DNA from 4 places in the Cytobacillus kochii genome. Region 1 is predicted to be linked to each of the others. Evidence: riboswitches for the same ligand, from Rfam matches in the RefSeq annotation. Region 1 holds a riboswitch; each other region holds the start of a gene.

What was found. A riboswitch is a leader RNA that binds a small molecule or an ion and turns the genes downstream of it on or off. The one in region 1 is predicted to bind thiamine pyrophosphate.
Region 2: it holds a riboswitch for thiamine pyrophosphate, as region 1 does, so the genes downstream of both, LG276_RS09050 (ABC transporter substrate-binding protein) here and thiW (energy coupling factor transporter S component ThiW) in region 1, are expected to answer to the same signal.
Region 3: it holds a riboswitch for thiamine pyrophosphate, as region 1 does, so the genes downstream of both, tenA (thiaminase II) here and thiW (energy coupling factor transporter S component ThiW) in region 1, are expected to answer to the same signal.
Region 4: it holds a riboswitch for thiamine pyrophosphate, as region 1 does, so the genes downstream of both, thiT (energy-coupled thiamine transporter ThiT) here and thiW (energy coupling factor transporter S component ThiW) in region 1, are expected to answer to the same signal.

What each region holds. Positions count from the first base shown of each region.
Region 1 covers NZ_CP085254.1:2,393,490-2,401,216, forward strand. The annotation lists gene LG276_RS12410 (hypothetical protein) at 1-630, shown strand, start outside; gene LG276_RS12415 (FMN-dependent NADH-azoreductase) at 987-1,613, opposite strand; gene thiE (thiamine phosphate synthase) at 1,759-2,367, opposite strand; gene thiM (hydroxyethylthiazole kinase) at 2,367-3,176, opposite strand; gene thiD (bifunctional hydroxymethylpyrimidine kinase/phosphomethylpyrimidine kinase) at 3,176-3,982, opposite strand; gene thiW (energy coupling factor transporter S component ThiW) at 3,951-4,472, opposite strand; TPP riboswitch at 4,544-4,636, opposite strand; TPP riboswitch at 4,679-4,786, opposite strand; gene LG276_RS12440 (shikimate kinase) at 4,912-5,418, shown strand; gene LG276_RS12445 (hypothetical protein) at 5,557-6,504, opposite strand; gene LG276_RS12450 (nuclease-related domain-containing protein) at 6,712-7,620, opposite strand.
Region 2 covers NZ_CP085254.1:1,706,843-1,714,569, forward strand. The annotation lists gene LG276_RS09035 (ABC transporter ATP-binding protein) at 1-217, opposite strand, end outside; gene LG276_RS09040 (ABC transporter permease) at 214-978, opposite strand; gene LG276_RS09045 (thiamine-binding protein) at 978-1,268, opposite strand; gene LG276_RS09050 (ABC transporter substrate-binding protein) at 1,268-2,275, opposite strand; TPP riboswitch at 2,356-2,468, opposite strand; gene LG276_RS09055 (cell wall hydrolase) at 2,654-3,292, shown strand; gene LG276_RS09060 (twin-arginine translocase TatA/TatE family subunit) at 3,495-3,689, shown strand; gene LG276_RS09065 (peptide chain release factor 3) at 3,930-5,510, shown strand; gene nhaC (Na+/H+ antiporter NhaC) at 6,049-7,428, shown strand.
Region 3 covers NZ_CP085254.1:2,597,470-2,605,196, forward strand. The annotation lists gene LG276_RS13360 (penicillin-binding protein 2) at 1-998, opposite strand, end outside; gene LG276_RS13365 (nitrate/nitrite transporter) at 1,296-2,576, opposite strand; gene tenA (thiaminase II) at 2,877-3,566, opposite strand; TPP riboswitch at 3,690-3,799, opposite strand; gene LG276_RS13375 (PAQR family membrane homeostasis protein TrhA) at 4,152-4,787, shown strand; gene LG276_RS13380 (GNAT family N-acetyltransferase) at 4,908-5,654, opposite strand; gene LG276_RS13385 (AbgT family transporter) at 5,794-7,281, opposite strand; gene LG276_RS13390 (hypothetical protein) at 7,628-7,727, opposite strand, start outside.
Region 4 covers NZ_CP085254.1:308,847-316,573, reverse strand. The annotation lists gene LG276_RS01795 (LysR family transcriptional regulator) at 1-846, shown strand, start outside; gene LG276_RS01790 (peptidoglycan DD-metalloendopeptidase family protein) at 915-1,889, opposite strand; gene LG276_RS01785 (hypothetical protein) at 1,917-2,159, opposite strand; TPP riboswitch at 2,295-2,399, shown strand; gene thiT (energy-coupled thiamine transporter ThiT) at 2,504-3,082, shown strand; gene LG276_RS01775 (helix-turn-helix transcriptional regulator) at 3,665-3,895, opposite strand; gene LG276_RS01770 (DUF2975 domain-containing protein) at 3,906-4,382, opposite strand; gene LG276_RS01765 (serine hydrolase) at 5,185-6,258, opposite strand; gene LG276_RS01760 (VOC family protein) at 6,436-6,786, opposite strand; gene sigY (RNA polymerase sigma factor SigY) at 7,080-7,637, shown strand; gene LG276_RS01750 (YxlC family protein) at 7,591-7,727, shown strand, end outside.

The DNA.
Region 1 (7,727 bases):
AAAACCCATCAACGCAAAGTAGAAATTGTCGGCTATCAAGTATACGGTGAAGAAGATGATCATTACACCATTGTAATCAAGTTCCAAGATGGAAAACTAAGTTGCATACATCCCGCTTATTTAAAAGAAATGCAAGCGGGCAACTTTGGTAAAGAAGCTTTTGATGCTGCTGGACAACCGAACACCGCACAAATAGAAGAAAAACAGGCCGACGAAAAAACAAAAGAGCAAGCGCCAACACCGCCGAAAACCAGAGCTACAAAAACAAAAACAAAGAAAAAAGAAGCAGCTAAAAAAATCCAACTTCCTGAAGATAAGGTGGCTTTCTCAGCAATTGTGAAGCAATTTGCGCTAAGCTATAATCATTTCACTGAGGACCATGATGAAGTCATTGTGCTCGATGAGGTTGTAATTCATCAAGACGATCCTCTACCTATTGGACTAGCTTGGTGCAGTCACTCTAAAACATTAAAAAAACAAGAATTAGCTATCGGAAACAAACTTTCCTTTAATGGCAAAATCGTCAAAAAGAAATTACCAAAAGCCCAAGACGATGTCGATGAAGAGCATAAAGTAGAAGAAGCAGTTCCTTATAAAATAAACAATCCTTCAAAAATTGAAAAACAATAACAAACAGAGTGAGGCCATTCCTCACTCTGTTTTGTTCTACTTTAAGATACGCAAGTAATCTTTCGTAACAAATGGGTACTGATTCGACAAATAGTTCCTCAGCCATCATTCATGCTTGTAGTTAAAATATATCTATTTAACTGCGAATACGTTTTTATCTATTTAGCTTGTTTAAAATGTCTTCCTGTTTTGAATCCTAACCTCTTTACACATCATCGAGTTTTGTGATAATAATCAAGTTTATTCAAGGTTTACGCAAAGAATGAGCGACCGTGACTTCCTCAATACAACTTTTAGAACTTCCTTTAGACAAAAAAAGCACCTCTACAAAAATATAGAGATGCTTTCGTATCGAATTAGAATTGAGCAGCAGCTTTAGCTACGTTTTGTAATCCTTCTTCAATAATATCTTGTGTACGATCTGGGTATTGGTTATGTCCTTCAATCACAACTTCTGAAGGAGAAGTAATGCCCCAAAGGCTGATAATTGTTTTTACTAAGTTAACTGCCATTTCGCCAGCAGCCATACCTTCTAGTGAATAATCAGAACCTCTAGCGTTTAAAAGCATCACTTTCTTGTCGCCAGCAAATCCTACTGGACCTTCAGCAGTATATTTAAACATTTTACCTGCTTGAGCTAAGTAAGAAACATAGCTGATCAATGGAGCTGGTACAGTTGAATTCCAAAGTGGGAATGCGAAAACGATTTTATCAGCATCAAAGAACTGATTTAAATACTTCTCAACTAACGCCGCACCCTTTTCTTCTGCAGCAGTTAATTCCAACCCTTGGTTCTTTTTAAAAGTACCATTGATTGCATCATTACCATAGTAAGGCATGTTTTCTTCAAAAAGATTCAATTCCGTAATATCATCTGATGGATTTGATTCTTTATATGATTGTAAAAATGCATGATACATTTTTACAGAAATTCCAGCTTCAACTGGACGATCACTTGCGTTTACAAATAGAACTTTTGCCATTATGTGAAGACCTCCGAATGTCGTAATAATTTATCCGAAATACACTAAAATGAAATATCTCGAACCAAAAGTAATTTTAGTATATTAATAGTATCTTGTCAATGGAATAAGTTCTCTTTAACTACACTTATGATATATTTTAGGTCTAAAGGAATAACTGAAGTAAATCTCGAGCTGACTTTTCTGGATTTTTAGATTTACTAATTGCTGAGACAACAGAAACACCTGCTAACCCTCGATTTTTAAGCATTTTTATGTTTTCTAGTTGAATACCACCAATAGCGACTGCAGGAATATCAATCGCTGCAATGATTTCCTCGAGCATACCTGGTGCTAATAAATCAGCATCAGATTTAGAAGCTGTCGGAAACACCGAACCTATTCCAACATAATTTGCTCCTTGTTCTTGAGCAAGTTTCGCTTCTTCCACATTAGATACAGAGATACCAACTACCATATCATCAGGAACAATCTTTCTAACGACGGCACATGGCAGATCATCTTGTCCCACATGCACACCTGCTGCACCTACCGCTAAAGCGATGTCTACTCTATCATTAATAATCAGTGGAATATCCAATGGCTTTAATATAGATTGTAATGTTTTCGCCTTTTCATAAAAGAGTTGACCATCCGCTGTCTTCTCTCTTAATTGAACGATGGTCACACCACCTTTTACACCACTTCGAACAATATCATATAATTCATTGTTTGCTATTTTATCATCTGTGACTAAATATAAACGGTAATCCATTAGTTTTGCCTCACTCCATCTAGCCAAGTGGCTGCATTCATTGTACTAATCGTATCCATTAGCTTCACTCGAAATGAACCTAACCCTTCACCGGCATGTAAGCTCTTTGCTGCGATTTCCCCCGCTAGACTCATAGTAGCCATACCAATAACAGCCCCGTCAAACCAATTTTCTGAAACAGCAGCAGCAGTTGCTACTAATGAAGCTGTCATGCAGCCAGTTCCAGTTACCTTCGTCAAAAGGGAATCTCCATTATCAATCACAACGAATTGCCTACCATCTGTAATGACGTCTTCTTTCCCACTAATAACAATGAGACAGTTTAGAACTTCGGCTGCCTCCTGTGCAAGTGCTTCAGGTGCCATTTCAATTGCCCCTGCATCAACACCACGCGTTTTAGTATTATTACCAATAAGAGCTGAAATTTCAGAAGCATTGCCACGAATAATGGACACTTTTATTGTGCTAATTAACTCCTTTGCCTTATTTGTGCGATAATTGGTTGCACCAACACCCACTGGATCAAATATTACTGGAATTCCTTTTTGATTGGCAGTTTGTCCAGCTTTAATCATCGCCGCAAACATTGCATCATTAATAGTACCAAAATTAATTACGAGCCCATCTGCCATCATAGCCATTTCTTCTACTTCTAAGAGTTGTGTGGCCATAACAGGTGAACCGCCCATTGCTAGGGTCACATTGGCACAATCATTAATAGTTACTGTATTTGTTAAATGATGAATGAGTGGGGTATGTTCTTTTAACTGCTGAAAGATTCTCTCAACTGCTTCACTTGAAATCGTCATTATCTTTCCTCCACCTTTGCTTTGTTGTATAACTCATAAAAATGATTTGTCGGACCATGCCCATGACCGAGTGCTAGACTATGCTCAATCGCTATAGAAATATAATTCTTCGCAGACTGTATGGCCTCAACAAGTTCTTCCCCTTTTGCTAACCCGGCAGCAATGGCAGATGAGAGAGTGCAACCTGTACCATGGGTGTTTTTTGTCTCTACTCTTCGACCATTAAACCAGTTGAAACTTTGACCATCCCATAATAAGTCATTCGGTTCTCCTTCTAAATGTCCACCTTTTAATAAGACGGCTTTTGGCCCTAATTCATATAACTTTTTACAAGCTTGCTCCATGTCTTCAACCGTGCGAATCGTCATACCCGAAAGTACTTCAGCTTCAGGAATGTTTGGCGTAATTACAGTCGCAAGTGGTAACATCTTCGCTTTTAATGCCTCAATAGCTTGTTCCTTTAAAAGATGATGTCCACCTTTCGAAACCATAACAGGATCTAACACAATCACTTTTGGACTATAATGATTTAAACGGTCTGCGACGATTTTTACAGTCTCACTAGATGACAACATCCCGATTTTGACAGCATCAACCTGGATATCATCAAACACAGCTTCTATTTGGTCTTTTATAATATTGATTTCAATATCCTGTACCGATCGTACCTCTACTGTATTTTGAGCGGTAATCGCCGTAATGACGGACATGCCGAACACACCATTGGCGGAAAAAGTTTTAAGATCTGCTTGAATCCCAGCTCCTCCTCCTGAATCAGAACCTGCGATCGTTAATGCTGTTTTCATTGATGTAACCTCCAATAGCTTTATTCTTTATTAATACTCTTAATAAACCATATCCTAAAATTGCTCCAGTAAACGAGCTCACCATAAATGCTGGTAGAAATCCGAAAAGGGTGGCTTCTTGTCCTAAAAGTAATGTACTAATCGGATAAGTCGCTACTGCCCCTATCATTCCCGTTCCAACGACTTCACCTAGTGCTGAGAAGCCAATTTTTTTCGTTTTTTGATAAAGGAACCCTGCAAGTAATGCGCCAATCATACTCCCGGGGTAGGCAAAAACACTTCCTGTCCCCATCATATTTCTCAATGTAGATGAAAGAAACGCTTGACTAACGGCATACCATGGTCCAAGAAGTACAGCAGATAATACATTCGCCAAGTGCTGAATCGGAAAAATTTTCGCTATTCCAATCGGAATAAAAATGAGACTACTCGACACAGTAGTGATGGCTGCAATCGTTGCCGTCATCGTCATTTTTTGGATTTTATTCATAGACCTTTCCTCCTTTCGATAAAAATAAAAAAGCCGCTAGTTTGTATAAGCGGCTTTGGTCATCATGATATGTATGACGTCACTCGCTTCCCTACGCTAGTATTAACTAGATCAGGTTCAAAGGGTTCATCTCAGCCAAGTATTTGGCACCCCTAGCATTTATTCATATATAAAAAAATCCTCTACTTCCAAAAGGAAGCGAGGACGACTACATCGACACACTTCCCTCCACTGGTACAAACCAGATCAGGTTCAAAGGGTTTTGAACGGCATTCAATCTCAGCCTCTATGTGAAGGCACCCCCAGTGAAAACTTATAATATATGATGTCAATATAACATGAAATGATAGAAATGAAAATAAAAAACATGGGATAGAAACGATGTTGCGACATAAAACGTTATGATATGATATTTATATAACATTCGGGAGGACAGTCTATGGAAGATAAGAGTATTGTACTTATTGGGTTTATGGGGGTCGGAAAGACATCCATAGGAACGGAATTAGCTAAGAAATTACAGTGGGGTTTAATCGACACGGATGAACGCATTGAACAACAGTTCAAGATGTCAACTTCAAAAATTTTCCTTGATCATGGTGAAGAAGTTTTTCGAAAAGCTGAAAGCGAGTTGATTGAACAACTATCTGCCGAAGAAAAACAGATTCTTTCATTAGGCGGCGGTGCCTTTTTAAACAGTAAGAACCGCGAAATATGTTTACAAAACAGTACCGTTGTCCTTATCGAGCTCTCATGGGAAAAGTGGCTTGACCGATACCCATTGATTAAAGATACAAGACCGAAATTAAATGGTCTTTCTACTGATGAAATGTATCATCTATACAAAGAAAGACAAGCTCATTATCAACCATATCATCTAAAAATCAATGTTGACGGGAAAACAGCTGAAGAAGCTGCTGAATTGATTATTAGTGGGATAAGATAAAGCTAGTGATGATTATGGTTATGGTTCATTAGGACGTTTCTTCTACTATCTAAGTATTTCGCATTATCCTAAACGAATTTATGAAAGCCGGGCACTCCCTTGCTCGGCTTTCATTTGTGTTTGGTTCATAATAAATTGCTAAATAACTCCTTTTTGCGGGGCGCTCACCTCTGGCTTTCTTTCCGAGGGACTTACTAAACCCTTTTGCGGGGCGCTTATCTCTGGTTTTCTTTCTGAGGGACTTGCTAAACCCTTTTGCGAGGCGCTCATCTCTGGTTTTCTTTCTGAGGGACTCGCTATCCCCTTTTGCGGAGCGCTCATCTTTTGTTTCCTTTCTGAGGGACTTGCTAAACCCTTTTGCGGGGCGCTCAGCTCTGGTTTTCCTTCTGAGGGACTTGCTAAACCCTTTTGCGGGGCGCTCAGCTCTGGTTTTCCTTCTGAGGGACTTGCTAAACCCTTTTGCGGGGCGCTCATCTTTAGTTTCCTTTCTGAGGGACTTGCTAATCCCTTTTGCGGGGCGCTCACCTCTGGTTTTCCTTCTGAGGGACTTGCTAAACCCTTTTGCGGGGCGCTCATCTTTAGTTTCCTTTCCGAGGGACTTGCTAAACCCTTTTGCGAGGCGCTCACCTCTGGTTTACCTTCTGAGGGACTTGCTAAACCCTTTTGCGGGGCGCTCAGCTCTGGTTTTCCTTCTGAGTGACTTATTAAACCCTTTTGCGAGGCGCTCATCTCTGGTTTCCTTTCTGAGGGACTTGCTAATCCCTTTTGCGGGGCGCTCATCTCTGGTTTTCCTTCTAAGGGACTTGCTAAACCCTTTTGCGAGGCGCTCATCTCTGATTTTCCTTCTGAGGGACTTGCTATCCCCTTTTGCGAGACGCTCATCTCTGATTTACCTTCTGAGGGACTTGCTAAACCCTTTTGCGAGGCGCTTATCTCTGGTTTTCCTTCTGAGGGACTTGCTATCCCCTTTTGCGGGGCGCTCATCTCTGGCTTTCTTTCCGAGGGACTTGCTATCCCCTTTTGCGGGGCGCTTATCTCTGGTTTACCTTCTGAGTGACTTGCTATCCCCTTTTGCGAGGCGCTCATCTCTGGCTTTCTTTCCGAGGGACTTGCTATCCCCTTTTTGCGATGTCATCTAGATTTTTTCTTTTATTTTGTGCACAAAGTCTTTTTTTTCAACTTATAACTGCTTACTAGTAGATTGAACCCATCAGAATACCGATCAATCTATACGGTACTGTTACTTCACTTCATTACTAAATAATTCAACTATTTCTTCTTTTTTAAAACCCATTAATGATAATAAAAATAATTTCCACCACCATTAAGTGTATATTTCTCTTGTAAGAATCGTTGTATTGCGGAACTACTGATTGCTCCTCCACACCAATCATAAATCGCCGTCTTTGTTACTTTTTCTGATGGAAAAAGAATAATAAAGTCATTGATTGCTTCACTTAATGCATCATAAGATGAAATGTTCCTCCTACATTTTGAGCAATGAAATTTGCGCAAACTCGCTCGCCTCATCTGCCCACTGCACTCTCGACAAACCACTCCTTTTACCAAATCCTCCGTACAATAATCGATTTTTCTAGCATAATTCATTTCTTCTTTATGATGACTCAAAAAAGTGTGAACAATTTTTGTATGAAATGGAGAGTGTTGAATGTCTATTTGATTTAGTTCTCTTAATAATCGTGGAATTTGCGGTGGAAGAATAACATTTTGTTTCTTTGTACGGTCATATAACATAAACTCGGGATGAACAAAAACAAGTAGATAATCAAATGCAATGTTTAATTCGTGCTTAGTAAGGAATTGGTGTAGGAGGGTTTCATTTCTTTGGATTTGTAGAAGGGGATTTTTAATTTCCTTGTTTGTTGGTGAATACCATTTAGTGTCCTGAACCAAAAAATCACCACTATAATTTTTCACTTCGAAAGCAATGAGTTTGTGGGGAGTTAAACAGAGTGCATCAATTTGGAAGGATGTATGATTAATTTCTAGCAATACATCATAAAGAATGGGGAATTTTGGTGAAAGTTGCTGCAAATCATCTCGCCATTTACTTTCTCCTTCATATCCTTTTTCTAACATTTTGAGATATTGTTCATTCTCAGGGGACAATTTTGATCTAAGATGGAGCACGCGTAATAATCGGAGTTGATAAGAGGGTTTGAGTGGTTTTAGGTCTGGCAAATTCCTTCATCCTTTCTTTTTACTCTATTATAACGAATTTTTAACATGAAAAAAATACCAATATATATAACTTCTCTAATAGAAAGTACAAATTTGCTTGTTAAAAA
Region 2 (7,727 bases), 690 kb from region 1:
AACCTTTTTTATTTATAATAGGTTGTCCATTTAAAAGGATGACACCATTATCGGGTGGCATCATTCCACCGATTAAATTAAATAATGTACTTTTACCACTACCTGAAGGTCCGATAATTGAAACGAATTCACCTTCATTTACTGTCATAGAAATATCTTTTATTACATGATTTCTTGAATATCTTTTTTCAATAGATTTAAGTTGTAAAAGACTCATATTTGCTTCTCCTTTATATGCCAACGTACCAGTTTACTTTCGATGAGATGAATAAAGCCCAAAAGTATTAAGCTCATGATCATAATAATGATAATGGCCACAAAGACGCGATCTGTTCTGAAAGAAGAAGAAGCGAGCGTCATATACACACCTAGGCCATTTTTCGCACCTAGCCATTCAGAAATAACCGCGCCCATTACACTATATGTAGCAGAAATCTTAATCCCGGAAAATAAGGATGATAATGAAAAGGGGAGTTCTAGCTTCCAAAATAACTGCCATTTACTTGCACCAGCCATAAGCATATAATGTTTCAGGTTTTTAGGTGTATGCTCGAAACCGTTTAATGTGGCTATGACAATAGGAAAAAAACAAACAAGGGTGATCACGATTAATTTAGGTAATAAACCGAACCCAAACCAAATGACGAGTAATGGTGCTAACACAATAATTGGAATGTTTTGAGATAATATGAGTAAAGGGTAGATTGCTTCTTTTAAAAACGGAACTAGATGAAGCGTGATAGCAGTAAAAATTCCAATCGTAGTACCAATTACAAGTCCTATGGTGGTCAATTGTATGGTTGATAATAGGTGGGGGGTAAGGGAATCCCACCCGGCTATTGCTTCAGATAGAATACTTGTTGGAGCAGGAAGTAACCATGGTGGTATAGCAAATAGCATTACAGCGGTTTCCCACAAAATAATTAAAAGCAAGAGCACCAATAAAGCGCTCCAGCTTTTTATAAACTTCTGCAACATTAGCGGTACTTCTCAGTTAATGTATTTAAAGTGATGCCTTCTGGCTGGTAAAGAACTTTAATTTGAGAAATAACATTCGGACTTCCAAGCTCAACCATACGTTCATTCATTTTTGTTATGATAGGAAACAGTTCTGATAAATGACCTTCCATAGTCGTTTCTAAAGAGTTTACCTCATATGGAATACCAGCTTTATCAATAATCGAAATCGCTTCGTCTACAAGAGCGATAACGTCTAGTCCGTTAGCTGATTTTGGAATGATTTGTATACTTACTAAAGCTTTTGCCATTATTTTTTCCCTCCATTTGGTAAAAATTGATTTGTAAATGCTTCCTCTGCATCTAATGGTTTATCTAATAGATTATATTCAAGCATCCAATCAGCATAATTCTCCCATACTGATAAGTCTTGTTCTCCCCATTGTGCTGCATCATCTTGATATCGCTCTGCTAGCCAGAATTGAGATGCTTTTACCAATTCTTCATCTAAATCAGGCGCAGCTGCAAGTAAAATGTTTGCAGCCTTTTCTGGTTGTTCAATTGCAAATGTGTACCCTTTGGAAACGGCTTTCATAAAGGCTTGAACAATATCAGCATTTTTATGAATCATCTTTTCATTCGTAGCAATAACGGGTGTATAGTAATCTAGTTTTTTGGAGTAATCAGTCAGATATATCATGTTTAATTCCTCACCACGTAATTCCGCTTCTACTCCTGTCCACCCATAATAAATCCAAGAAAAATCAACATCTCGTTTAACAGCTGTAAAGAAGTCTGTGTCACCTATATTAAGAATGGAGACTTTATTAATATCTGCATGATCATTTTTCATTAAAGAATCAATCACTGATTTTTCAACAGGTGCACCGAACCCACCATACGTATGATCTTCAAAATCTTTCGGCGTGTGAATGTTTTTGCTAACTGGTGAAGCAAACCCCGAGGTATTATGTTGGATGATGGCTGCAATCGAGACGATTGGCACATCTTGGACTCTAGCTTGCGTGATTGCTTCTTGTACACTTACGCCAAAATCTGCTTTTCCTGAAGCGATGAGCTGATCCGCCCCTGTTTCGCCTGGCATCATGATTTCAACTTCTAATCCTTCTTCTGCGAAGTAACCCTCTGCTGCTGCAACATAAATGCCCGTATGATTTGTATTTGGGGTCCAATCAAGTACAAAGTTTACTTTTTTTAATTCATTTTCTCCCATTTCTGTTTGTGCATCTTCACTGGAATTCCCGCACCCAGCTAATAGAAACACGCTGAAAAGAAGCAATATGAACCATCCTTTCATTCCATTTCCTCCTTTTTATTTTTTGAAGGAAATAAAAAACGCCCAAAGGATTCACCATGGGCGCATATCAAAAACATATGAATTGTTTTAAATATGTTCCCTACGCTGCTATGAGGCAGATCAGGTTCAAAGGGTCATCATCTAAAACGGATGAAATCTCAACCAGCAATTACTGGTCCCCCCACATTTTGGTTTATTTGCGTTTTTATTTCCACCATTATTATAGCAGAAGTTTATTATAATGCTAGTCTAAATTAAGATGGGAGAAATATCCTGATTACCCATGGAAAACATTGCGTTTGAAGTAGTCTTTCTATCCATGTTAGTCTTAATTTTGTTATTTTGATTTAAATGTATATTTGAATGGAGGAAAAAATATTGAAACTGATTGCAGTTATCTTTGCAGCGAGTACATTGTTTTTAGTCCATTTCATCCAATCTGCTGATTTACGCGTTTATGCTGAGACATTAGATGTTTATGATATATATGAGGTTAAAGGGAACGAAACAATTTCTTCCATTGCTGATCAATTAGAAGTGTCTGAGGAAGAATTAACAATGATGAATCACCTAGAAGATCGAACGGTTCAAAAAGGTGATAAGCTTATCGTTCCTAAAGTAGAGGAAAAAGAAAAGAAAGAAAAGAAGCCTGACATTTCGTTAACATCTGAGGAGAAGGATCTTTTAGCAAGACTTATCCATGCAGAAGCGAAAGGCGAACCGTTTGAAGGAAAGGTAGCTGTTGCAGAAGTTGTGATTAATCGAGTGCAGGACGAACGTTTTCCTGATACCATTCGTGGTGTTATTTATGAAAATAAGCAATTTCAACCTGTTGATAATGGTTCGATTAATAAGCCTGCAGATAAAGAAGCAAAAAAAGCAGTAAAGCAAGCAATGAAAAATCATGCATTGCCAGATGAAACGGTCTTTTTCCACAATCCAACAATCGTACCGCAATCTTGGTTGAATACGAGAGAAGTTGTTACAGAAATCGGTAATCACCGTTTTTCTATGTAAAGCAAACCCTTCTATCTTATTGAACGAAGATGAACTAATGATAAGGAGCCATGGGTGACATCAGTCACATGAGGCTCTTTTTATCGTGTTAAAAAGGATTGCTAATAAGGAATTTACTTGCCTTTATTTGGTGTTCAATTATAATGGGAATTGAAATATAAATAATCACCTTACGTTATGTCTTACATAAAGGAGTGATACTATGTTATCAAATATTGGTATACCAGGTCTCATTCTTATACTTGTACTGGCCCTCATTATTTTCGGGCCGAAGAAGTTACCTGAAATTGGACGAGCTGTGGGAGAGACGTTGAAAGAGTTTAAAAACTCTGCTAAAGGTTTAGCTAATGATGATGAGGACTCTAATGAGAAGAAGAAAAACAATTTAGAGAAGTAATTTCAACTAAAAGTTGGCATATCTTATGTCAGCTTTTTTGTTTGTAATGAAACTTGCATTTAAGCTTGGATGACAAGAGGATTATATATTGTGTATAAAACGTGCAAACTCATTGGTTATCTTTTTAAAGAAAATGCCATATATTGATTACGCATTGCAAAGTTTCTAATACAAGGATAAAATTGAGGGTACGCAGTAGCGACAGATAAGAATTTATACATGTTAGTGAGGAATTTTATTATGAGTACATTTAAAGACGAAGTATTATCGCGTCGAACATTTGCAATTATTTCCCACCCGGATGCTGGGAAAACAACCTTAACAGAAAAGCTTCTTTTATTCGGAGGGGCCATTCGTGATGCAGGGACTGTTAAAGGGAAAAAGACAGGGAAATATGCAACAAGTGACTGGATGGAAATAGAAAAACAACGTGGTATTTCGGTTACGTCTAGTGTTATGCAGTTTGAGTATAATCAAGCTAAAATCAATATCTTAGATACACCAGGACACCAAGATTTCAGTGAAGATACTTATCGTACATTAACAGCAGTGGATAGTGCAGTTATGATCATTGATTCAGCAAAGGGGATCGAGGATCAGACTTTAAAACTCTTTAAAGTTTGCCGTATGAGAGGTATCCCTATTTTTACATTTATCAATAAATTGGATCGACAAGGTAAGATGCCGTTAGAGCTTTTAGCTGAATTAGAAGAAGTAATGGGGATTGAATCATATCCGATGAATTGGCCAATAGGAATGGGGAAAGAGTTTTTAGGCATTTATGATCGTTTTAATAATCGTATTGAACAATTTAGGGTAGATGAAGAGGATCGTTTCCTTGAATTGAATGATGAAGGAGAAATTAACGAAGAACATGCTCTAAAACAATCAGGGCTTTATGAACAAACGTTAGAAGAAATTATGTTATTAAATGAAGCGGGTAATGAATTTTCGCGTGACCGCATTGCTTCAGGGGATTTAACACCTGTTTTCTTTGGCAGTGCTTTGACTAATTTTGGTGTGCAAACGTTTTTGGAATCTTATTTACAGTTTGCTCCTTCTCCTCAACCAAGAGAATCGACTGTTGGAGAAATCAATCCTTTAACAGAAGATTTCTCAGGGTTTATCTTTAAAATTCAAGCGAATATGAATCCTGCACATAGGGATAGAATCGCTTTTCTTAGAATTTGTTCAGGTAAATTTGAACGAGGGATGAGTGTAAATATTCCGCGTCTTGGTAAACAAGTGAAATTAGCACAATCGACACAATTTATGGCAGATGATCGTAGTACCGTTAACGAAGCTGTAAGTGGCGATATCATTGGGATTTATGATCCAGGAACATATCAGATTGGTGACACATTGACAAGTGATAAAAATGGTTTCCAATTTGAAAGACTACCTCAGTTCACCCCCGAATTATTTGTTCGTGTGACAGCAAAGAATGTAATGAAGCAAAAGCATTTTCATAAAGGGATTCAACAGCTAGTGCAAGAGGGGGCTATTCAGCTCTTTAAAACGGTGAAAACAGATGAGTATTTACTTGGAGCAGTTGGACAATTACAATTTGAAGTATTTGAACATCGGATGAAAAACGAATATAACACGGAAGTCTTAATGGAGAGGTTAGGCTCTAAAATTGCAAGATGGGTTGAAGGTGAGAACAATTACGATAACCTTTCTAGCTCGCGTAGTTTACTTGTGAAGGATCGATATGAACATCAAGTGTTTCTGTTTGAAAATGATTTTGCTCTTAGATGGTTCCAAGATAAAAACCCAGATGTACCATTATATAATCCGATGGATCAGCAGCAACAATAAATATAATTACAGGCACGCACAATTTTTGTGCGTGTTTTTTTATATATCATTATTTAAGCAATCAATCGTCCAACGCTGATATATTTGGCACGAACCTCATCTTGTTTTTTAAAGAAGGAGGTTGATACACAGACGAGTTTTAGCAACGGTAGTTGTCCGTAAAGTATAGGTTCAGGTCAAATTATTTATATGAAAATAATGATTGACAGTAAATGAAATACAGATTATAGTATAAATACGTTATAAAAATACTTTAGTGCATAAAAGCGTTTAAGCAAAATAGTATTCTTAGTTTTAATATAATTTAACCGGTAGTGCCAGTAGAGGATTTATGAACAGTTAAAGAGACTGAATGGTTGGTGAAAGTTCAGGTCATAAATTTTTCGAATTACACCTACTTATAAAGGTTAAAATAGATGAAGTGGACAAGTGTGGTGTCTTGTCAATTAGGGTGGTACCGCGGAGATCATTCGTCCCTAAATAAGGGATTTATGAGCTCTTTTTTTACGCTTTTAGAAATATTGGAGGTTAGTTTATTATGCAACAAGAACCAAGCATCAAAGTAAAAACATGGGAAGCTATACTTATCACAATTATTCTCCTTAGTGGTATAAGTTATTGTATGATTGCCCTTGAGGCACCACCACATATTCCCATTGTATTATCGATGATCTTTTTAATTAGTTATGGATTATGTAAAGGCGTTAAGTATAGAGAAATAGAACAAGGCATGATGGATGGGACAAAGTCAGGGCTTGGCGCTACATTTTTATTCTTTTTTATTGGTATGTTAATAAGTAGTTGGATGGCAAGCGGGACCATTCCAACGTTCATTTATTATTCTTTAGATATTGTAGGACCGAATTATTTTTATGCCATTTCTTTTGTTGTTACCGCTATTATTGGTATGAGTATTGGCAGTTCATTAACAACAGCAGCGACGATTGGTGTTGCATTTATGGGATTGAGTGGTGCATTAGATTTAAATCCGGCTATTACTGCAGGTGCAATTATCTCAGGCGCATTTTTTGGAGATAAAATGTCTCCACTGTCTGATACAACGAATTTAGCATCCATGACAGTTGGGGTTGATTTATTTGATCATATTAAAACAATGAGTATGACAACGATCCCTGTATTTATCTTATCCTTTATTATTTTTTTCCTAATCTCACCGAAGGGAATGGGAGAGGCCAGCTTAGTAAAAATTAATGAAATGCAGGATGGTTTATTAACGCTAGGGTTGGTGAAATGGTATGCAATCATTCCTTTTCTTGTATTAGTTGTATTAGCGATAAAGAAAATACCTGCTTTAATTACATTAGCATCTTCAATTGTTACAGCAATTATTGTTTCCTTCTTTGTGCAAAATGAAATGAATTTGGGTAAGCTTATTACTATTTTATTTAGTGGTTATACATCAAATAGTGGGATTGAGGATATCGACTCATTATTAACTAGAGGTGGAATAGAAAGTATGTTTTTCTCTATTTCACTTGTCCTGTTGGCTTTAGCAATGGGAGGGTTATTTATTAAATTAGGGATATTAGCAGCACTTATTCGTGGGATTACTGACTACTTATCTAAACGTGGCCCATTAATTTCAGCAACTGCTTCAACTGCAGTTGGTATCAATTTTATTGTAGGTGAGCAGTATTTATCTATCTTATTAACAGGTAATGCTTATAAAGAATCTTTTAATAAAGCGAATTTGCATCCTCGATATTTATCCAGGGTTTTAGAAGATGCTGGTACAGTGGTTAATCCTCTTGTACCGTGGAGTGTTTGTGGAATCTTTCTCACGACAGTGCTAGATGTTAATACATTAACCTACTTGCCATTTGCCTTATTTTGCTTAATAAGTCCATTAATGACTATTTTATATGGTTGGACTGGTTGGACAATGAAGAAGCAGTAATCATTTCTATTTGTATGATATAAGCCATTTTCTCTAATAGATGAAGAGAAAATTGGCTTTTTTTATTTCTTTAATAAAAAAGGATGTAAAATAATTGAAATAGGTTCATAAAATATTCTCGCTTTCGCCTTATTTTAGTAAATGTAATCTTAGATCTCGATGACGTTTTAATATATTTTAATTTTTGATAACATTTTTTTAGTTATATTGCACAAGTATGAAAGTTGCACAACTTTTGTCATTATATTGTAGTGAATGTGGTATAAAAATATTCTTTACCCCTATAATTTTCTAATTTT
Region 3 (7,727 bases), 200 kb from region 1:
TCGATGTCAGTTGTTAAGACAAGGTCTTTTCCTGCTTGTCCTTCTCTTACCACATCTTGCTTTGTTACTTCACCTGTTTTATCTGTGTAATTTTTCATGATTTTCTTTTGCCCTTGTAAAACAGACTCGTATTGCAATTCTAAATAACTCTTGCCGACACGATCATTACGACTATAACCTTTAGATTGATAATATTCGAGCATTTCACTAGGTAAGCCCTCTTTTGAACTTGAAACATTTCCAAGTACAGAACTTAATGTCACTTCGCCGTCTTCGTCTTTCAAAGCATTATAACGTTCCCAGTCTACCGTTGTATCAATGCCAGGTAATAGATGAAGATTCTCACTAACAAGAGCAAATTCATCTTCATTGACATTTTTGTTCTTTATAAAATGAGGTGTCAACATTCGACTACTTGCCATTTCTCGAAATATCGCTAAAACTTCTAGTTCATCCTTCTTAAAAGCATTCAGTTCTTCTTCTGTTATTCGTTCCCGCGTTCGTTTATATATTTCGTCATCTACTTCTTTTGATGACATATCACTTGCTAGCAATTTATCTTTTTCTTTATCCGATACTTTTTCTGCTGCTTCATTCGGATACTTTATTATCCAAAAGTCTTGTTTATCTCTTTCAGTAATCGCCTTCAAGTCTTCTTCCGTGTCTTTTTTAATCATCTTCGCTAAAAGCTCTGATGTCTGAATCATTTCTTCTTGTGTTGTAGATTGGGAGCGAGTATAACTTATGGCTAATTGGGGTTTATTCCCTACAACCAGTCTACCTTTACTATCATAGATCTGCCCCCTAGGTGCCGTGCTTGCTACTGGCACCTCCACTTCCCGTTCAATCTCTTTTTTATAATTCTCTCCGTAAACAATTTGAACAATACCTAAGCGGAAGATTAGAATCGAAAAGAGTATAAATACTGCAAAAAACATTAAATTAATCCGAAAAACCATTTTTTTATTTCGTTTTTTTCTTCTCTGTTCTCCCGCCATCGTCAACACAACCAATCATCAAAGTATGAATGTTCTTAATTATTACTATATGTAACTATTATATTTCACAAATATGTTATCTATTAAAATTAGATTAATAATATAAACTATCTTACAACAAATATCCAATTTTTTCAATTGTTATGAAGAAATATTTGATAAAAAAAGATCAATTTTACACTTTCAGTAACATTTCTCTAAAGACGATAGATGGTGAACAAATCAGGTATCCACTCGACTGCCTTTTAAGTGATGATTGTTCTTCATTTTTTATTAGCTAAATAAAAAAATCGATTGTTAACCAACCGATTTTTTCATTTGACTCATTTGAAGTTTTTGACGATACACTGTTGGCTCATATAACATGAATACTCCAATTAACCCAATAATCGCAAAGCTTAAAGGAATATAAAGTCCATATTGATAAGCGGTTGTAACGTCAAAATTAGCAAAATGGTCCAATACTTTTCCAAAAATTGCTGGCAGCAACACTGCGCTAAGAAAGCCTCCCGTATTAGCGAAACCGGAAATAAGCCCCACTTCCTTTATATGAAAGGACTGTCTAACAACTGTAAAGGTTAGAGCACTTGCACCATTTGCATAACCTATGATTACGAATAAAAGAATGAATAATAAATATGGTGGCTCTCCACCCATCAATACTAAAGTGATCCAAGCAGAAACCGACAGCATCTGCACAATGACATACGGTGCTTTGACTCTGTCAAAAAAAGTAGATAGATAGGTTGTTAATGGTGCTCCGATAATGGCACCAAATAAGCCGTACATAATTACTTCACTTGCACTTGATCGTGATAAACCGTAAATGTCCATACCATAGGGAACTGCCCAAGAGCCAATAAAGCCGATATATGTGCCCACCACACCAAAGTGACAAAGGAATGTCGCCCAAGCTTGGCGATTGACAAGTAATCTTCTTATGATGACTAATAACGGTTCATTTGTTTCTTTTTGATTTTTTTCTTCTTCCATTTGAAATTTCTTCTTAGGATATTTTATTAAAACAACATAAAGCCCCATACCAAGGGTGAATATTACAATGCCAACAATTAAAAATGGAAGTCGCCACCCTAATAGAGAAATGGTCGAACTAAAAGGAACTGTTGCTAATAAGAATCCTAAACTTCCGGTCATTCCGGCAAATCCCACTAGCATCGAAAACTCCTGCTGCTTGAACCAAATGCTCAATACAAGAACTAAATTGACCCATATAGTAGCATCGCCAATTCCACATAATAACCTAGCAAAGATGAGCATATAACTATTATCTACCGAACTATACAGGATGGTACCTAGCCCGTTTAGCAGTGTTCCAGCGACTAGAAATACATTGGGACCAAATCTATCAGAGAATAATCCGATGGGAATTTGCAATCCAGCATAAGCAAAAAATTGAATACTCGTTATCAGCCCAATCGTTGCTGCAGTTAAATGAAATTCTTCCATTAATTGATCAGTAATTAAACCAGGTGCTGTTCTTTGACTAACCATAAATAAATAGGCTAAAAGTAAAACACCAAATACAACCCATCTGTACTTACTTTGTTGTTTATTCATTTTTAAAACGCCTTCCTCAATTTAACATTCGTCTCTCATTATACGCTTATTGTCATTATATATATATAGGAAGTTTATATGTCTATGAGGGTGGAGAAGTAGAAGTCATTTCTATTGACTAGATGAGTAGTTTTTGAAGTCCGAACTTCTTTTTAGGAAAATCCGATACGGCAAATTGTCTTTATTCCATAAACAACCCTGATACTACAACGATTATAAAGGGTATGATGTTAACAGAATTGAGTTAGTATGAACTAACCTTATTCTGTTAACACTATTCCCGCTTTCATTTATGAAGTTTTATGCATATGTTTTATCACTTAGCCACTTTTCTTGGGTATAAGCCATTTCCCAAAAAGCTAATTCATATTGACAGCTAATGGTAAATGCCATTTTCATTTTTTCTTTTTCTGTTTCAGATGCAATTTCAGCAAGCCGATCAAGATGATGAATTTGTTCCAGTACAAGTTTAACAAACCATTCTCCACCGTATGTATCAATCCAGGTACGATAGATTTCTTCTTTTGGTTTTGCCCCTTTAAAGCTCTGCCCAATATCATAATAAATCCAATAACACGGAAGCAAACTAGCGATGACCTCGCCAACTGTGCCTGTCTCTGCTACACGATATAAATGGGATGTATATGCATAGGCAGTAGGAGCGGGTCTAAACTGGTTTAACTCTTCTTCAGAAACTTTTAATACCTCCATAAATTTGTTATGTAACCCTAGTTCAGCTTCATAGGTACCTTGCGCATGCGAGGCCATTCTTGAGGTCATATATAAATTCTCTGCTTTAGAAGCAGCGATTGCTTGCACACGAGCAAAATGTGATAAATAGTAAGAATCTTGTAACACATAAAAGCGGAAACACTCAATTGGTAAATCTCCCTTAGCAATTCCTTTAACGAAAGGGTGTTCAAAATTCGCTTCCCATATATCATGGACTTCTTTCCTTAACGATTGTGTAAACGTTTCTTTTGTTGTCATCATTTCTACCTCTTCTCTTTTTTTTATCGAGCATAAAAAATCCAGAAAAGCGAAAAACCACTTCCTATAAGAAAGTGGTTACTGTATACATTATTCATTTAGTTATAGTTATAATGTTAACTAAATTTATATACGCCACTTCCCTACGCTGGTATCAACCAGATCAGGTTCTAAGAGTCTTAAAGTTATTACACTTTAATCTCAGCCTTTTAAAGGCACCCCTAGTGGATTTATTCAATTATGCTTTCAAAGTTATGTTATCATCTTATCAATAAATGTCAACCTAAATGGAAACTGCAAGTTTAGTAAATAAGCAATGTCGAGCTTCTCTTTCAGTAACCATTATGAAATAAGTTGGATGAATGCTTCAACTGACGTAATACCGCGGCATAAATTGGCATTGACTCAAGGATGGATAACACCAAATATTCTCCAAGCATTTAAACTCTCTGCCGTTAGACCAGACCCTTCCCCCTTTTCGTTCGGTGAAGTTTTTCTTTATAATGAAAGCTTTCGACTTTTTATCAGCTTAAAATATGTTTATACTAGAATTATGATTTTGGATAAAGAATGGGTGAATACTACTTGGAAACACATATTTTTTCAAAGGGAGAAGAAATCGCCAACGCGATCGTACACGGAATTGGTGCGCTATTAAGTATTGCGGCTCTGGTCATTTTAACTGTTTTCTCATCCTTATATGGAACAGCTTGGCATATTGTCAGCTTTGTTCTTTTTGGTACAACGATGGTTATTTTATATTTCTCATCAACTTTGCTACATAGTTTACCTGCTGGAAAAGCAAAGGATGTATTTGAGATTCTCGATCATTCTTCCATTTACTTTTTTATTGCTGGAACGTTCACACCGTTTCTATTTATAACAGTTAAAGGACCCTTAGGATGGACTTTATTTGGTCTTGTTTGGGGGCTAGCGATTGCTGGTACGGTTTTCAAATGTTTTTTTGTTAAAAAGTTTTTAGTCTTCTCGACATTACTATATGTTTTGATGGGCTGGCTAATTATATTTGCCTGGGAGCCCTTGGTTACACACTTACCCACACAAGGAATGATTTTCCTCATTATCGGTGGCGTACTATACACTGCTGGTTCAATATTTTATGTATGGAGAGGATTTAAGTACCATCACGCATTGTGGCATGTTTTTGTTCTCGCTGGTTCGATTATGCATTTTTTTGCTGTTCTCTCGCTTCTACCATGATCAAAATTTACATCTTTATAAATGATCTGCAGATGGCTACTCTCACCGCCTGCAGATTTATTAATATCCGTTTGTTGAGTTTTTATCACAATACGTGTTTTAAGCTAAAAAAACTACTACTTATAATAACTTCATTACTTCATAGCGAAAACTCACTTTTTTATACCCTTGTTTGCGATACATATCCTTTGGCGTGTCATTGCTGTCGGCTACAAGTATAACCCTATGATTGCTAAATCGCTTCATTACTTCATCTTGCAAACTTGCAGCAATCCCCTTTAATCGGTGAGCTGGTAACACACCTACATTATCAATTTCAGCTGTACACTTATTAAAAAATACTTGTAATGAACCTGCTGGCATACCATGATCATATGCGAGTAACTGTAACGTATCTTTTGCATTATAATGATAGGAATGCATGCTTCTATTAAGATTCACATATTCCTCACCATAATCTTGATCAAAGTTTCTCTGCAATAGTAGATATTCTCGTAAATTATCATTTGTCACTTCCTCAACCACGATTTCGTTCTTTCTATCTTTATAGATAAATTGAAGAGGTTTAATTTCATATAACTCCTGACACCCGATCGTATAAAATTGTTGATAAAGGTATAATAAAACATCCTCTTTAATCATTTCGTCTGCTGGTAAATAAAACTTCAAATGTTCTTGTTTATGCTCTTTCTGATAGTCTTCTAAATACCTCTGTGCCAGTTGAAAATCTTGCAAACTAGGATTTATTTTAAATTGAATAAAGTTTGCATCATATTTAAAATAGAACTGTTTTGTGCCATAGTGATCAAAGTTGGCTTTCTCTGCTATTAGATTACCATCATGGTGTATATCTCTGAAACTAACCAATGCCTATCTCTCCCCTACTTCTAGCTCTTAAGTTTAACGATTAATATTCCTCACTCTCAAAAAAATACCTCTATCTATTTTATCATTTTTCGCAATAAAGAAGCCCGAACATAAATGTTCGGGCAACAATACCTCGTTATTACAAATACATTTCGATACCGGGTCCAATCGGAATACCGAATAATCCAAAAATGAATAGCATGACTACCCAAATAACTAAGAAAACCATTGAATATGGAATCATTAAGGAAATAAGCGTGCCTAAACCTGCTTTTTTATCGTATTCTCTCATAAAAGCAAGAACTACAAGGATATACGGATTTAGTGGTGTAATAATATTTGTAGTTGAATCGGCAATTCTATACGCTGCTTGAATAAAAGCAGGGTTATAATCAAGTAACATAAACAATGGAATAAAAATTGGGGCTAATAATGCCCATTGAGCAGACCCACTAAAGATTAATAAATTCAGAATAGAGACGAAAATAATAAATCCAATAATAACAGGAATACCAGTTAAATTGATGGAAGATAAGAATTCCGCACCATTGACTGCAATCCAAGTACCTAAATTGGACCAGTTAAAATAAGCAATAAATTGTGACGCAGCAAATATAAGGACGATATAGCCTGCCATATCTTTCATCGAATCTGCCATATACTTTGGAATATCAGCACTTTTTGTGATTTTCTTTACTGTTACTCCGTATGCTGTTCCCATCGTTATAAAGAATAATAAAACAATTGGGATAATTCCACTTAAAAATGGGGAAGGAATCATACGACCTTCTTCGTTTCTAAGAGGGGAGTCTGGCCAGAAGATAATTGTAAGTAAAATAGCAATATATGCTAGACCCGCTATAACGGCATTTCTTAACCCTTTTGACTCGATAGCTGAAACCGGTTCAAAATTCTTTTTCAAATCCCCATCATATTTTCCTAATCTTGGTTCAATTACCTTTTCAGTTAAGAATCCACCGACTAAAGTTAAGAGAACAGTAGAAATCGACATAAAATACCAATTATCAACAGGTGATACAACAAATGAAGGATCGATTGCTTTAGCAGCCTCAGTAGTAATTCCCGCCAATAATGCATCTGTTCCAGCGATTAAGACATTAGCTGAAAAACCTGCACCTACTCCAGCAAAGCCGGCTGCTAAACCAGCTAATGGATGCCTACCAACAGTGTAGAAAACCATCGCAGCTAAAGGTGGTACAAGTACAAACGCCGCATCTGAAGCAATATTCCCCATAATACCAATAAAGAAAACAGCATAAGTGACTAATGACTTTGGTGTACTTAAGATCGACTTTTTAATGGCTGTTTCTAGTAAACCAACCTTATCAGCTAAGCCTACACCAAGCATCATAGCTAACACAAGACCTAGTGGGGCGAAGCCAGTAAAGTTAGACAGCATCTCAGTTAATATAAACTGCAATCCTTCACCAGAAATTAAACTTTTTATTGCCAACTCTTCCCCGGTTCCTGGGTGCTCAACAGTAACATCAAATTGATTAACTATGAACGTTAATATCATTACAAACGCTGCGAGATAAACGAAAATAAAAAATGGATCTGGTAGCTTGTTCCCTATCGTTTCAATGCCTGACAAAAACTTGGACATCAAGCCCTTCTTTTCTGGTTCGTTGTTTACATTTGCTTGCAAATCATTTCACTCTCCTTATGTCAGAATTTATCGGAATTTATCCTTAACATTTCCGTTATTATATCATCACATCTATATTGTGAATAGTCTTTTTTTAATCTTTTTTGTCTTTTTTAGTAATTTTCTAATAAATATCATTTTTATTTACAAATAAAAGAATATATAGGAATTTTATGGTTGATAATTATTCTCAATGTTCGGCTTTTGTTAGATGTTATTTAAAATAAACGATAATAAAAACCTAAACAACTGTAAATAAGTGATATCTCCAGGGTTTAGGTTCAAATCATACGGTTTTAATTTCTTATAGTTTGGCTAACTGTTTAAAGTTTAATTGATAAATTTTTCGTGGTCTCCCTCTATGACCTGTCTCTTCTCCAATAATTTCAGCTAAACCTATCTTT
Region 4 (7,727 bases), 2.1 Mb from region 1:
CTCGCACGCGAGAAAAATTTTACAAAAACAGCTAAACAAAGGGCATTATCTCAACCAACCGTTAGTGTCCATATAAAAAACCTGGAAGAAGAATTTGCGACCTCACTCATTCAGCGCACAACAAAAAAAGTCCACTTAACAGCAGAAGGGGAACTTTTTTACAATCAAGGCTTAAAAATATGGGATGTGTATCAGCAGCTTAAAGAAACATTATATGAGAAAAAAAAAGTCGCCTCAGGGCTCATACGAATCGGAGCTAGCTTTACAATTGGTGAATACATTTTGCCGAGCGTTATCGCACAATTACAAGCAACACATGAGCAATTATCCTTCCATGTGACGATTGGTAATACAGATCAGGTGATTAATAGTGTGAGGCGGTTAGAAGTAGATATCGGTTTAGTGGAAGGGCAAACCTATGCAAGAGAGGTGGTCCAAACACCCTTTGCAGAAGATCGTTTAGTGATTGTCTGTTCACCTGCCTATGAAGGAAATTTTCATTCGATAGATGATTTGCATGATCAGGAATGGATTATCCGCGAAGAAGGTTCGGGGACAAGGCAATCATTTGACCACCTGATCGAATCTCATCAAATGAGAGTCAAATCCACCTTCATCATCAGCTCTACCCAAGGAATAAAAAGTAGTGTAAAAAGTGGACTAGGACTCGCCTTACTATCCGAGGCAGCCATACAAGAGGAATTAACATACGGTCTATTAAAGATTGTACCGATAGAAGGCCTTTATGCAAAACGAGCCTTTTCTTATATCCTAACCAAAGGGACAAACCTTAATCGCAATACGCAATTATTAGTCGATACATTGAAATATGGTCCTGAAGCTTAGTATTTAAACAAACGTTTGATTAAATGGGAGGAATAAACAAGTTACAGGTTCTACTTTTCTCCAGATTGTTATTTAAACAACTGGAGAATAGCACGAGGAACGGCAAAGATGTAATCTGCAAACGTCAAGGTATTTTCAACTTTGTCAAATCTCTCTTCGAATCGATCCTGATATTTAGTAAGGTTATTTGTGACAACCTCTCCTTGAATGGGTTCCAGGCGATTTTTAAAACGAATGCGAATCGATTTTCCCTTCTGCCAATCGCCAGAGTTACTGATTTGAAAATGAATATGCGCTTCAGAAGAGTTACCTGAGTTCCCACATTTGCCAAGTAATTGTTTTTGGCGAACTTGTTCTCCTTCTTTCACAATAATCGTATCTTTTTTAAAATGAGCAATCATACTATATTCTTTATGTGCATGCTCAATCACAATATAGTTGCCTGGCGGGTGTTCTTCATCCATCTGCCCAGGTATATTGTCATCGAGGCCATCGACTACCTGAATGACCGTTCCATCTTGCGGAGCAATGACTTCGGCCCCAAAAGCATAATAACTTTCATTCTTTTCCGGTCTACCATTATATGTAGAGCCATCCTTCACCTTTAAAAGGTCATAGGCATATCTTTGATGTTCATAAGCGTAATGATAATTAATGAATTCATTTGTGCCACCCCAAAATATAAACCATTCATCCATTACTGGCATAATATATTCATTCTTCGTATAGATCTTATCTGTTTCAGGAAAGACAAAATATGGTTTTAAGTAGAGGCTTGCAATCGTATGCTTTTCGTCGAATCCAACGACGACCGCTTTTGCTTTTGTATGATCCACCCATACGAATTGATCGACATTTAAGACATTCGTCTGTGAGACTAATTGATAACTTTGTACACCTGCATTAAAAGATGAACCCATCTGGACAAAATCGGCCCTTGATACCATCCCTTGAAACACTTTTGAGGTTGCATTATAAATTTCCTTAAAATCTTCTTTTAACCAATGATCTATAAACCAATCAGTATCCATTGACCCGACCATTCCATCTACCCCCTAGGTTTCTATTCTTTATATAGAAGAGAAAATCAAACGATTCTCAAGAAATATTTTGCAGTTAATAGTTAGAAAACCACCAATAGTTACTTTAATTCGACTTGAATCTTCTAACTTTCCTTCCAAATCTCCTCTTATAGCAAGTCCTAAATTTTCATCCTGTAATTCGCCATTTACATATAGCTTTTCACCATTAATCCAGTAATTCTCAACTAGTATATGATCTCCCTGATGGTTCACTTCAAAAACCTTCTTCATGTAAATCACTCCTCGTTTATTTTTACGACTAACTCGGGAATAAGTTTCACAAATAATCTGTTTTTCTCTTACCAAAAAAAAGATTCTTGAATTATGATGAAAGTCATAGTATATTCTAACCGAGGATAAATTTAATACTTCCACAAGGGGAGCCTAATATGGCTGAGAGTGAGCGAGTTCGTTCTGACCCTAAGAACCTGTTAGATAATGCTAGCGTAGGGATCGTGGTTTTGGATATGAGCAATACTAGGCATCCATCACCGCCTATGTATTGCTTTTTTTCATGACAAAAAAGTAATACAGGTTTACTCGTTCGCTTCTCTTTTCGGAGAAGGAGGAAAAACATGAAACAAAATAAAACACTTTTTATGGTGGAAATTGCTATATTTGCAGCTTTGGCATTATTACTTGATTTCTTATCGGGCTTACTGATGGGGAGATTTTGGCCACAAGGTGGGTCCATCTCACTTGCTATGGTACCGGTTTTCTTAATGGCCTTTCGTTGGGGTATTAAAGGTGGCGTCTTAACGGGCTTATTATTAGGAGGACTACAAATCTTAACAGGAGCTGTTCCTTTTCATTTCGCCTCATGGATCATTGACTATTTCGTAGCCTTTGCTGTTGTCGGACTCGCAGGCATCTATATGAAGAAAGTTGTACAAAATTATCAAGACGGCCAATTTGCCAAAGCAAACATGTATGTTATTAGTGGCGTTTTCTTAGGAAGTTTCTTACGCTTCTTATGCCATTATTTATCAGGCATAGTCCTATTTGGTGCCTATGCTCCGGCAGATCAACCTGTCGCACTTTACTCACTCGTATATAACGGAACATATATGCTACCTACCTTTATCGTATGTGCCTTAGTCGTTGTCATGCTTTACACAACAGCCAATAAGGTCCTTCTGAAAAAAGCATATTAATCAACTAAAGGCTCTGGGGGAAACTCAGGGCCTTTTTTTTAAGATATCTTTTTGGGAGATTTTCGCACGATGAGATGGAACTGAGGAATCAGGGTGGCATGTACATCGGCGTGATATCCATAAGATAACCATGCAATCGACTCTTCACAATACTTCCAAAATGAAAGCGTCAAAAGCAGCTAGGCAAACCTCCATCATCTCTTCTATTTTCTGGCCGGCCATGATGATCCGAAGAAGACCATGATTTATAACAACGCCGAATCTGCAGATAGTTGGCAACCGACTCGATAGTTTATATCACGAAGAAGATTGAGTGTGATAGGAGAAATTTTATTAATATCGAATATAAAGGAAACGCAAACGAAATGAGCTAATGATACACATCATTAGCTCATTGGATTATAGTTAGCTCATTTGAATTCCCCTTTATGCCGATATAAGAGTGCCTCTTCATGATTCCTCTCAATCGAAATAACAGAAATTTTAATGCTGTAGAAATTGGGCTTTTTAATATTGTAATTTCTTAACGTTGTAAAATCGCATTTTCCTGACGCTACCCCGATTATGGAATAAATTTATTTTCTATACTTTATTATTCTTGAGTTCTTCGTCGCTATTGTACTCCAATATGTCGCCTGGCTGACATTCCAAAGCCTTACAAATGGATTCTAAAGTGGATAACCGAATCGCTTTTGCCTTTCCATTTTTCAAAATAGAAAGATTAGCCATCGTGATTCCAACCCTCTCCGAAAGTTCTGTGACGCTCATTTTCCTTTTCGCCAACATCACATCGATATTAATTATAATCGCCAATTCCTTCACCTCAGACCGTTAAATCATTTTCTGATTTTATATTTATCGCTTCTTGTAAAAGCCTTTCCAGAACTGCAGCGAATACTGCAATTACCATCGAAGCAAAGATAGGGACCATTCCGATTATTGCACCACCTGGGGCATCGTCTACTTGAGCTAACATAAAAACGAATGGCAAAATTGCCACATATAAGATACTGAATATGGTTGCACAGAGTTTTATATGCTTCAAAGCTTTTACGGAAATTTGCGAAAAAGCTTGGTTCTTGTCAATATAACTTAAAAGCTTAAAAGCTTTATAAAGTGCAATGTAAAAGGGAATTGCCGATAAATACATTCCGATTACAATGGGATATAACATATAGGCATAATCTGGATTTGCCGGATTATTAGGTAACCAAATCAACCCAATTATACCTAAGGAAAAAACTGGAGTACCAATAAAGAAAACGGCTATTTTTAAAAAGAGTGTTGAACCACGTTTCATAAAAAGCACCTCACTTATTTATTTCTATTTGATTTTAATATAAAATTTATCGTTTCACAATATTTTTTTGTTCCTAAACATTATTAATTTGTTGTTATAATCTTTGGATTTTAGACAAATATAAAAAAGCATTCCTTATTACAAAGAAATGCTTTAACTTAAAACTATTGGATTTATAAATCGTTCAACAAATTAGAAGGTATCTCATTTTCGAACATTCAATTATCTTCATTATTATACTTTTGTTCATTTAAAAAAGGTAAAGCCTCAGAAGAAGAAGTTAAAAAAGAGAAGTAAAGCGAACCTCATGTAATAATACACCTTGCAATACAAACCCTTCTTGACAAAGAAATATACAGCGCCCATACATTCTAGTAAACATAACGTCTCATTTATCGGGAATTCCAAAAAGCTAGAACCCTTGTGGGAACTGGCTTTTCGTTTGCGCTTTTGTTAGCCATGAAATATACATGCCAACATACAGTGATAAAGCACGAATTGTTCTTTATAAAAAATGAATGAAAATATGTATAAAATCCTCGCAAATCTCTCTCATTTAATGTGTAATTTTTACACAAAACGGAATATTGTATGTGTAGTTTGAAATAGAGCTTGAGCAAAAACACTTCGTAAATCCTTATTTTACGGTAAAAAAGAAGAATTCATTTTGAAGAAAGATTAATCAAAATGGATTCTTCTATACCAATTTTAAGGTTGTTTTTTATAAAAGAGTTTGATCATTTTCTGCCTGTGTTACTCCACAAACGTGCCCTTTAACTGAATATAAGAAGTCGCATTTCTTTCATTTAATTTTACTCAATTGGTTTATTACTTTCATTAACATAAATTTGACACCTTTTCTTTCATAAGAAAAGTCATTAAAAGTACCAATTAAATAGGTATCCATCTTAGGGTGATAAAATAAATAGGCTCCTGTGGCACCTGCATGTCCCCAGACATTAAATATTTTCGGCATGAGTAGTGGAACTGATTTAAACTGCATAATTCCATATCCATACTCAATTCCTACCCCATACTTTGCTTTATCATTCATCATTTTCTCAAGCGTTTCCTTTTTCAATAATTGATAGGATACTAACGCTTTCATAAATTTCAACATATCTTCTCCAGTAGATACTACTCCACCGCCTGCATAGTCGAGACCTGCGTATCCTTTGTGATTAGTTAGGTTGTTTTTATTAATATAAAAGTCTGCTAAATGTTGGGTATCTTTGTCTAATGGATTAGAATAGTGTAACACAGATGAATTCATCATACTGAGGGGCTGATAAATATATTGTTTCATAGCTACATGAAAAGATATTCCTGTTATTTTTTCTATGATTAAGCCTAATAGATGATAGTTTGTATCAGTATATTTAAAGCCGTTACCTGGAGGGAAATGAGGTTTTTGATGTGTTTTTGCCCAAGTAATTGCCTCTTGTGGGGTTATGGTAAAGTTTGGATCATCCAGAAGCCTTTCAAGTAATGGACGGAAATTATCATACAAACCAGACGTTTGATTTAGTAGATGTTTAATTTTAATGTCATTCGTATAATCTTTACCTTGATAAACATGAAGGTGTTTGCATAATTCTCGATCTAAATATTTGGTAATACCGTCTTCGAATGATAATTGACCGTTTTCATATAAAATACTAACCAAAACTGACGTGAATATTTTTCCTACGCTTGCCATATATGCTGGCTGTTTTGGATTCATTGACCCTTCTGCGATATTTAAATGGATACCTTTCTTTTCAGAATGAACAAGTAAAAATGCACTCTTTAAATTTTTGTTTTTTTGGACTTGTTTTTTAAATGATTTTTCAATTGAATTGATTACTTTTTCACTTTGTTTTGTTTGCACAGACATCCCCCCATTATTTGACTAATTTTATTCCTAAACGCCGTTACTAACAAATACAAAAACGCCATTTTGAAAAAAGATTGAATCAAAATGGCGTAATACTTTTAAATTTATATGAATTTTTTATAAAAAAGATTGATCATTTCAATGTGCCTTATGCCGCGAATGCTAACCGCAACAGTTTTAACATTTGCAAACCATTAAATGGTTCCCATCAGGGTCTTTGAAATTAAACCATTGGTTATGCTCAATTTCTGTTGTCAATTCGACATTCTTACCCTTCATATACTCATATGCTTGTTCTATATTATTAGTATTCAAATGAAAAGGTGGAGTTTTGAAAATATTATCCTCTGAATAAATCTTGCTATCTAATACAATTCCTGTTCCGTTCATAGGTACTATATACAAATGACCAAATAATATTTCACCATCTGCTGATAAACCTAATATGTCACAATACCATTTACGAGCTTCTTCAATGTTGCTTACGGGAATAAACACAGTACCAACTTGATTTAAAATAGGGTTCATAGATTACCTCCAAATTTAGCTATATAGGTTTAATTCGTCATGTATTAAATATCTCCTTCTTGTTGAATTATACTGTCCCAGTTAGTGAAATATCGAAGTGTAGCTAATTCTGGTACATCTTTTTTATAAAGGCAAATGGTAGAAAATCATTTACATTTTTATTCATGCACACATAACTTCTATGCGATAACAAGAGATAATCTCTATCTCCATTCAAAAAATTTTATTTTTCGTGAACGAAAGGAGAACACTAATCGTCATAGTAGTAAATCCAAAGAAAAGGGGGGCAAGGTTTGGAAGAGAAAAAATGGATTAAAGCAGCGAAACTAGGCGATAACCTGGCGTTAGCTCACTTATTTAAAGAGAGTTATCCCCTTCTCGTTCATTATTTAATGAAGCTCACCCTTAATCGAGAAGAAGCTGAGGATTTGGCACAAGAGACGATGACAAAAGCGATTGAAAAATTAAATCAATTTCAGGTGAAATCGAAATTCTCCACTTGGATCATATCCATTGGCACAAAATTATATATCGATCAAAAAAGGCGCCAAAAGCGAGCTGATGCTTTTAAAGCACAGCATATGCGGAAATTAAAATGGCAGGCACAGTCACAAAATGAAGATTGGGATTTCTTATTAGCTTCTCTCGGTGAATTAGAAGATGAATTAAGAGTGCCGATTATTTTAAAACATTATTATGGCTATGCGTATGATGAGATTGGCAAAATGCTTGGAATTGCTGAAGGAACAGTAAAATCTAGAGTTCACCGCGGAATTAAAACCATTCGAAAGGAGATGGGTGAAGATGAGAAAGGCCCAGGAACAATGGAAAACCCTATCAAACAAGGATGAAGAAGTTTTTTCAAAAGAAATGACACGTTCTTTTGCACAGTTTGAGGAAAATAACCCCATCTCTACTCCTAGTGAAGATTGGTTTGAAAA